Regions from separate parts of the Acidaminobacter sp. QWL-03 genome, predicted to be linked through region 3. Evidence: riboswitches for the same ligand, from Rfam matches in the RefSeq annotation. Region 3 holds a riboswitch; each other region holds the start of a gene.
The links. Region 3 has a riboswitch for cyclic di-GMP ahead of AC4PHM_RS11960 (beta strand repeat-containing protein). Riboswitches for the same ligand answer to the same signal wherever they lie in the genome.

Region 1 (3,144 bases), 860 kb from region 3:
GATCTTTGACAGCAGGTTGTAACTGGGTGTCTGACACCGAGTTTCCCGGCACCGCGTTTTCCCGCGCCTCCGATTCCGTCACAGCCGTGACCCAGTGAATATCATCCTGGTGCATGCAGTGGGGCTCAAACTCCGGCTGATCCGCATGTCCCAAAATCAATTGCTCCAGAAAAACCGTTTTCTCAATGCGCGCCTGCAGCTCTTCCATGGTGGCTGTCGTTCTAATGAACAGCTCAAAGCCCTGATTTCGGATCGTCTCTGCTGTGCCATCCTCTTCCAGGATATTCTGAGGACAGTAAAACATCTCCTCCGCAAGCTCGGTCAAATCATGGACGACCCCATAAGCCCTGAGATGCTCCATTTCACAGCCATCCTGGAAATAGAGTTTGGCTTTATAGGACTGGACAGATTTTTTCTTCTTTGAGTCTTTTCGGGGCTTCAGAGGTGGTTTCGGAGCGCCTTCGCCACCGCTCTCAAGGACAGTGGCCGATGGTTGAACCTCCAGCCCCTCACGCTCACAAACCGAGTCCTTCACTGACACGATTTCTGGCTTACGTGCTTTATCTTCGTCAGTGTTCACGGTTGTCAGTATCTCGTCCAGATAAGACTTGAGGCGCAACACGAGGTCTTCTGGATTACCATCGGGCGCATCGTGATTCTTTATTTTATTGACTTCGACCTTCATGAAATCCACCCCGTCCAGAACCAGGTCTGACAGGATTGAATAATCCATAATACGAGGCTTTTTTTCTCTCAAAAAGAAAAAGATGTCCTCCATGGTATGGGCTATAGTCGTAATATTGTGGAACATCATCATAGCTGAAGAGCCCTTGATCGTATGCATGAACCTAAAGATTTCGTTCACTGCCTCTTCCCCAAAGGTTCCCTCCCGCTCACTTTTCATGATGATCTGCTCCATTTGATCCAGTGACTGTGAGGCTTCAAAAATATAAATTTCGAGCATAGATTCATTTTCGTAAGTAACGGGCAACAAGTTCACCTCATTTTTCGGTGTTTGGAACTGATCTTACTTCCGCTTAAGCATCAGCCCTTGATTTACAGGCCTAGCACCTTGTTCAGAGTCTGAAGGACGTGATCCTCTTTGAAAGGTTTGACAATAAACGACTTTGCGCCATTGATGATGGAGTCCTTCACCATGCTTTCCTGCCCCATGGCGGACACCATGACAACGTTGGCATTACTGTCGAGTTTCCTGATTTGCTTCAGTGCATCCAGACCCGTCATTTCCGGCATGGTTATATCCATGGTCACCAGATCCGGCTGAAGCTCCAAATATTTTTTAACGCCGACGAGACCATTCTCCGCCTCGCCTACCACCTCAAAATTATTTTTTTGAAGGATATTTTTGATGGCCATTCTCATGAAGGCAGCGTCATCTACGATCAGTACTCTTTTCATGTCTTCGGTTTCTCCTTTCCAAAATACCTTTACTGCACTGCTAATTCACTTCTTCAGCCGCCACATTTATGGAGAATATCCCTAGTCCTTCCATTTCAAGAGGTACGACAATAGTTGAAATCTTGTTGGACAACTCAATCTTTTCTCCCGTCAACAAGGAAGGCGGTGTGATGTCAATGTTGACAGATTGATTCGCAAACAACGTGCTTGTATTGCCCATGATCATGTTGCCCATCTCAGAAACCGCACTCCTGCTGATCTCGTCAAATTCTTCCACCGGCATGCCGCCCATCATGACAGAGGCAATGTTCTTGGCCGTGTCCACAGACAGCTCAAACCAAACCTGTCCTTTAATTTTGCCAATAACGCCAATCATGATAATGACCTGATTGACCGCATAAGGTGAATTTCTAAGGTGCACTTTTCCCAGTTTCGCTTCCACCCCGCACACCATACTCATGACGGACTGGGCGGCTTCAATAAACGTATTGATATATTCGGCTTTCATTGCTGACCTCCCCATAATGACGCTTCTTTAAAAAAACTGGTCTCATCATCCTCCCTGGTGTTTTTGCAGGACGCATAGTTCAGGCCATTAGATAGGGATGAAGCATATAAAAGGCCTCCTGAATTTCAGGCGGCCAAAGAACGCTGTCTTCATGACCTTCAAGTGGCAGCCCAACCATCATCGCAAGTAAACTTGCCTTAGACTTGTGGCTTTGCGTCTCCACCTTTCGGTGGGTTTGCCTTTTTCATTTTTCAGGTATTTCATAATCTTGCTTTTCACAATTCACGACTTACATCTGATGCATTCTCTATAGGTATCGTCTAACTTAATGAAGTGTTAATACTTTAAATGAAAAAAAATGGGTGAAATCCGGAGAATCGACGCCAATCGTCGACACCCGCTTTCACCCAGCGGTTGAATTGAAAAAGACAGGGACCTCGTCGAGCCCTGCCTTTAGTCAATGTCGTTTCAGTTAACTGATTTCAACTATTTCAACCCTTCTACGCGCTGTTCCCTGCTTAAAATCTGAGTGATCCGGATGCCAAAGTTCTCACCTATAACCACGACCTCGCCATGTGCGACCAGTTTTCCATTAACATGGATCTCAAGGGGCTCATCCGCAAGCTTATTCAGCTCAACCACCGAGCCGGTCCCAAGCGACAGGATATCTTTGATGGTCCGTTTCGTCTTGCCCAGCACAACACTGAGTTCCAGCGGCACATCCATAATCAGGTCCAGGTTTTTCTGATGGCTTGATTTACTGGTGTCCTTAATTGGTGCAAACATAGGTTTCTGAACCTCCACTTCCGGCAGTAGCGCTGCGGGAGGCGCCTTCGGAACAGGCTTTGTCTCCGGCTCAGGCGCCGCTGTATGGTCCTTACTGGTTTGAGCAGTCACTACGCTCGAACCAGGTACAACGCCACGGTCAGCAGTCTCATAGTCCGTCTCCATAGCTTCAGGATTGTATTTTTTATGGAGTCCCGCCACAATATCCTCAGCGTGTTCACCCGCGTAAATATGCCATAATTCGCCTGTCACAAGATCGCCTATACTTATGTTCGACTCAAGACAACACACCGGCCGATCCGTGAAATGCTTCGAAAGCTGCTTCCGTGCATCGCCTTCCCAAAGCGCAGTCTCGGCCGTAAAGGGCTCCACTTCGAGGTCCGTCATCTCCGAAAGCGCTTGATATAAATAGCCTGCGACGAAATTAATGC
Region 2 (3,144 bases), 1.2 Mb from region 3:
TGGTGCACATTAAAAAGTATTCTAATGCTCAAAGACTCCATTTCAAAATTACATGGTATTTTTGCATTTCTGTTTTCAATATGGTTTAGTTTCCTACATGATCAATAACTTCTCACTACTAACTTAACACACTCAAAATTATTGGGAAATGATGCTAACATGAGATTTCTCTTTACAAGTCCTCTACCTGCACTCTCCCCTCAAATTGTTTTTCAACTACATCCCTGACTCAAATGCTCTCTTAATTGCATCCTGGTGCTTTGTGTCAACCTTATTTGTGGAGTGCGTCCGACTGTTCAAAAAATGAATGTCAAATTGCCCATCCATTCCATTCCCTTTAACCGCATCCAGATTATTCCCAGTCCCATATCCTCCGCTTCTATTATCAACAACTACCGTCGCGGGCTTGTCATCTCTACCAGCATGCGGCATTGCCGTCATAGATCCTGCTATTCTATACCCATCAATTTCGACAATTACCGGGCGCCTGGTCCAGTTCCAAACGCCACCTACAGCCTTCTTCAAAATATTTGTATCCTCTTTGGTCAACGTTTCTACATCAGCATGGTTTCCACCATATGTACGTTTGATTTGCATTTTCATTCCTGTTTCAACATCAATAACTGTAGCGACATCACCTCTGGCGTAAATGTTCTCAACTTCGCCATACCACGGCAATTTTTGCACATTTTTTGTACCAATTGCATCTACTCGAGAGATGCCACCCCTGGAAATCGGCTTATCAGCACTTAAAAGACTGGTGAGTTTGCCAATAGTTTTCGCACCAGCAACACCATCCACCGTCAAACCATAGGCTTTTTGAAAGCTGGCGACGGATGACTTCGTTATAGTACCAAAATAACCAGTTGGTTCAACAGCAAAATAACCGAGTTGTTTCAAATCGTTCTGTAAATCTGATACGTCTTGACTTCTTAAACCCTGCTTTAAAACAACGCCATTTGTATAGGCGTATGTAGTCTGAAATGCCACTGTAGAAAGTATCAGCGTAATGGTTAATGCAGCAATTCTTTTCCTCAAGTTCATAATTTCCTCCTCTTTTTAGGCTAACGCGGTTAGTTGACGCGTATGATGAATGAATTTATCCAACCATTTACGCAGTTTCACCCCAAAGTATTTCTGCCCCCGCTTTTCAGTTTCGAAGAAAATACATCCTTTATAGTTTAACATAATATCGAAATGACGCCTATCTGAAATTTCAAATCCATATATTAGACTTATATTTTAAGGTAATAACGCTCATTTCGCCTCTTAAAATGTATGTATTTAATCACAACAAATTGAATAACAGGTTCTACAGATACTTCCCATCTACAAACCATACCCCATAACTTTGTTACAGTCCTCAAAACATTTTGCCATTCTCACTCACTTGTAATTATCAGATGATTGTGATAAAATGAACTCACAATTCTATATGGTGGGTTAGATTACTTTCCACCGATAAAGGCAAACCAGTCGAAAGGCTGGGACGCAAAGCTAAAGGGCCTGTAAAATGGCAGCCAGCTACCGAAAGGAGAGTTTTTTGTGTTAAAAAAACTTCTGTCTATGATCGTGGCAGCGACTGTCTTGGCCGCACCGGCAGCTTCCTTTGCCGCTCCATCTGACTGGACTGTGAATAGTGCCAAAGCCGCAGACGGCGTTGTTGAACTTAAAGTCAACGTCAACACGACTGCTAAATTGAAAGTCCTCGTTCAAAAAGGCGACACCAAGTACTACTATGATGTGCAGTCCCTCGCGGATGAATCCATCCCGCTTCAGATGGGCGACGGCACATACACCATCGCTCTACTCAAGAACGTTTCAGGCACCAGCTACACGCGCTTGGATACCCTTACTATAAGCGCATCTGGTATCCAAAGTTTTGAACCGTTTTTGACCTCCAATCCAATCGTCAAGTTTTCTACGAATAATGAAGTAGTCGCACTCGCAAAGAAGTTGACCGAGAACGCCAAAACCGACGAAGAGAAAATCAAAGCGGTGTATACCTATATTACCAGGAATATCAAATATGATTACAATCGTGCAAAGACAGTACAAAGTGGATATGTGCCTGATGTGGATGCTGTTCTCGCAGCGAATGCCGGCATATGTTACGATTACTCCGCAGTCATGGCCGCCATGCTGAGAAGTATTGATATACCTGCTAAAATCAATATGGGCTATAGCAAGTACATCACAATATACCACGCGTGGAATGAAGTTTACTTAAGCTCCGATGACAAGTGGATTACGATCGACACTACTTATGACAGTGCTTATCTAACCGCAGGTAAAACCGTCAATATGATAAAGAACGCTGTCGACTTCACGACACTTAAAAGTTATTGATTTAGTTAACATTTCTAATTGAAACCGGATAATTCTTTTTATGTTTTCACAACCCAAAATTCGCTATCTTTTGGAGTTAAAAGACTAAAATGAGGTAAAATCGCTGAAACGCTATAAATGCCGTTTCAGCGATTTTTTTATCTTTATACTATCTTCATTTTTTGTCTATACACAAAGCTTATTCATTATAATAATTGTTTTGAGTATTGATTTTTTTGTTATAAAGAATGAAAAGTTTTCTAAGGTGAAATCGTACGATTATATCCATCATATCGAAAATTTGCATGTTGAATATCAACCCATGCATGATAGCATACTCTCAAATTTTCAAAATATGTACCAATTTATTATCCGAATTAGTGAGCGTATTAGAATACATACCACCAATATTTACGATCAAGTTTAACTCTATTGCCTTCGTCTTCACTTTCAAGCATTTCTTATGCTTATCTATGAAAAAAGTCAATACTGTTTAAGAGTCTTTCACTTCTCATTATAAGGTTATATTGATGTCATATTCCTTAAACTTCTCTTCCAACCAAGATGATCCTTGAGACTGAATTTTTTGATTAAGTAGGACATCTCGAACTTCGTCCTTTTTGCTTTCAAGAGTTGCTTCGATCGCTTCTTTCTTCTCATCCACTATGAGAACGTGATAACCAAAATCGGTTTTTACAGGACCTACCAACTTGCCAATCTGCGCTGCAAAAGCTGCTTGCTCAAACTCAGGAGCCATTTTGCCACGACCAAACAATCCCAACTTCCCACCGTTCTCCTTAGTTGATGTATCAATAG
Region 3 (3,144 bases):
GACGTTACCGGTGTTGGTGACCGCGTAGCTGTAGCTGATGGTATCGCCGACTGCATCGTAAGTGGCAGGTGTTGCCGTCTTGACGATGGTCAGAGCCGGTGATTGAACAGCGGTTACGGTCTCGTCGTCAACGTTAGAATCAACCACAGTTGACCCAAAGAAGCCATGACCTTGTGCAATGTTCATAACAGAACCTGATTCGATATCGGCTTGTGTGATAGTGTAACTAGCCGTACCAGTACAGTATTCCAAAGGACTTAACATACCATCGGCAGGTTGTGTAACTGCGACGGTAGCCTTATCATCAGTAACGCTGAAAGGAACCGTCAGCGTGACGTTGCCAGAGTTGGTCAGCGTGTAAGTGTAGGTGATGATATCGCCAACCGCATTATAAGTGGCAGGAGATGCGGATTTGACGAGGGTGAGTTCAGGTTCCGACAACACATTCGTTGGTTGATAATAAGTATCGTTAGCAGTGTTAGGATCATCACTAATTGTAGATATAACTCGTGTGGTATTCAGCAAGTCGTAAGATTCAAGTAAACTGTAACCGCCGGCAATAGCATCTTCTCCAGGATACTCTGTAGGAGCAGTTGCATTGACTGTAACGGTGACTTCGATAATTTTCGAAGCACCTGGAGCAAGAGCGCCAACATTCCAAGTTACCAATTGTCCATCTCTTGATGTTTCAGTAGGACTTGCTGACACAAATGTTGTATTGGTATCCAGCGTATCTGTAACGATTATACCATTTGCATAGATGTCAGGGGAGTGGTTGGTAATAGTTAATGTGTAGGTTAATGTACCTTCAAGATTAACTGGATCAGGAGCATCGGTTTTAATAATAGATAAGTCAGCATCGTTTGAAGTGAAAGTACCAACTTGTAAAAGTGGCACAGTCTGTTTACCGATGTTGATGGTATCGCCAGTCTCTGAAGATGTACCCGTGTAAGCGCGAGTTAGGCCTGTCTGTACGTTTCCGCCTACCCCTTCTGCGATAGTATCTTTGAGAACTACCCAGATTTCTAGTACAACTTGTTCGCCATCTTCCAAGCCTGATACAGTAATTTTGCCATTAATTTGTTCATTGCTTGTACCTACATTTGAAACTGTCCAAGTGAACGATGCTGCTGTATCAGTTGTATATTCTATTGTAGCAGCATCACCATGATCAATAAACGCAGCTATAACACCATAGCTTGGGTCAAAACCAAAATCGTCGCCATTTGTAACTTTTGTTAACCAATAGGGTTCAATTGTAATGATCCCATTTTCAGGAGCACTACTCCCAGAAACAGTTATCAAAACCTCAAATGGGACAATTTGACCTAGAGCCATGTCGCTTGGCATAAGCGATTCTACGGCATCTTTTGGGTCGCCAAACACTGCATTGCTTAGCGGATCATTAGCTCTTCCGCCAATTGCCTCGTAATCTATGGCTTCTGGTGGAATTTTTTCGTAGGTCGGAAGATAAGGAGCGTTATTTATTTTAGCATCAGCTGCAGACCAATTAATACTATAACTTCCACCCACAGCAAAAGTCATCTGTGCAGGTAATGCAATAATCAGTGTCAGTAACATTAACAATGAAAGAAACATTTTGAAAATATGTTTTTTTCTCATTTCAATAAACAACTTAGGATCATTGAGTGACTTAGTCACCTTTCTCTTCACGGTGGGACCCTTCAACATTTTCCTCACTCCTTTGTCCATCAATGGACTTAAGATCCCTGAGTGAAATGTATTTGAAGTAAGTTCATTCAAACGCATTTTCAACGTTTTTAATCCTCAATCTTATAACGCGTAAAAAACAAAAACCGACCCAAGTCAAGGCCGGTTACGCCACTGGCTCCATCCGGTTTAAGGCGTCCAACTGTAACCGGATTTCATCGCGTCCATCACAAAAAATGGAGTTTGGCAGCGGACCATCGGCTGAAAAAGGCTTCTCAGCAGATGACGCGCGCGTGAAATCCAGCGGATTGTCAAACATAGCCGCATTCGCAGTGGGATTATTATTATGTATGTCAGAATCTGGTCCAGTCTTTAGGGGCCCTGCTATGCCCGTGGTTTCATCCACCTCACGCAGACCCGGCGGGACGGTCCTGGCGATCTCTATATTCTCTGGATGTTTCATTAAACGTTTATCAATCGCTGGAGGTCAGTGATTCCTCATCATAGGCAACCCTCCTCAAAAACAAAAACGACCCTAGTCTCCTGGGGTCGGTTACGCCTTCTGCTCCAGCCGGATTATTTGCGTCCATTAGAATCCGGTCTTCATCGCGTCCACCAAGTATTAAAGTGTTCCGGCTCTGATCTCGCTGATTGTCAGAGACCATTCCACTTCGCAACATATTTACGTAACCATAAGATACCCAATTATTAATTAAATATAGCGTTATGTTAACAAAAATTAATAAAAAATGGAAATTAATTTTGTTTATTTATGTGATGTGCAACACTTGAAGGCTTCAAAATTAGCCATCTTCGTGTATTTGGGATACAAAAATGTGAAAGTGGGTGTCTGACACCTGCTTCAATCAGACACCCACTTCCACTTCTATTAAATCTTACCTCCCAAGCAGCTGATACAGCACTTGAGCCATCTCAGCCCTGGTGGTCATATCTTTTGGCATAATCCTGTTATCTGCCCCCGAGATGACACCGTTTCGGATCATCTCTGAAATCCCAGGTTTCGCCCACTCGGAAACCAACACTGCATCTGCGAAGCTCTCCAGAGCCGGTCTGGCACTGCTGTCGTCAACCGCTGGCATCTCATTCATAACTGTCAGCGCATTGTGAAGCAGCACCAGCATTTCCTCACGGGAAATGCTCCTGTCTGGCGCGAAGAGATTGCTGCCAATACCCTTGGCTATGCCAAGCGCCTTCGCGGTGTACAGCGCGTTCGTATAGTAAGTATTGCCAGCGTCTGTGAAGTTGACAATTAGAGTCGAAGCCCCAGCTTCCGCCGCGTCCTCCGCCTCAATCCCGTAAGCCTTCAGCAGCATATCCACAAATTGCGCGCGGGTTAGGGACTCTTGTGGGGCGAAGAGACCATCGGCAATGCCTGAGGTGATTCCTCGGGCGGCAATGAAGGAAACCGCTTCACGATACCAGGCGCCGGCGGCCACATCCCGGAACGCGACC

Region 1: it holds a riboswitch for cyclic di-GMP, as region 3 does, so the genes downstream of both, AC4PHM_RS07750 (chemotaxis protein CheX) here and AC4PHM_RS11960 (beta strand repeat-containing protein) in region 3, are expected to answer to the same signal.
Region 2: it holds a riboswitch for cyclic di-GMP, as region 3 does, so the genes downstream of both, AC4PHM_RS00370 (transglutaminase-like domain-containing protein) here and AC4PHM_RS11960 (beta strand repeat-containing protein) in region 3, are expected to answer to the same signal.

Annotation. Positions count from the first base shown of each region.
Region 1 covers NZ_CM178752.1:1,680,082-1,683,225, forward strand. Annotated here, with positions in the region: gene AC4PHM_RS07740 (chemotaxis protein CheW) at 1-994, opposite strand, end outside; gene AC4PHM_RS07745 (response regulator) at 1,057-1,419, opposite strand; gene AC4PHM_RS07750 (chemotaxis protein CheX) at 1,460-1,927, opposite strand; cyclic di-GMP riboswitch class I at 2,089-2,177, opposite strand; gene fliY (flagellar motor switch phosphatase FliY) at 2,414-3,144, opposite strand, start outside.
Region 2 covers NZ_CM178752.1:84,475-87,618, reverse strand. Annotated here, with positions in the region: gene AC4PHM_RS00375 (peptidoglycan-binding domain-containing protein) at 217-1,044, opposite strand; cyclic di-GMP riboswitch class I at 1,457-1,532, shown strand; gene AC4PHM_RS00370 (transglutaminase-like domain-containing protein) at 1,546-2,349, shown strand; gene AC4PHM_RS00365 (peptidylprolyl isomerase) at 2,843-3,144, opposite strand, start outside.
Region 3 covers NZ_CM178752.1:2,538,922-2,542,065, reverse strand. Annotated here, with positions in the region: gene AC4PHM_RS11960 (beta strand repeat-containing protein) at 1-1,692, opposite strand, end outside; cyclic di-GMP riboswitch class II at 1,823-1,906, opposite strand; gene AC4PHM_RS11955 (S-layer homology domain-containing protein) at 2,568-3,144, opposite strand, start outside.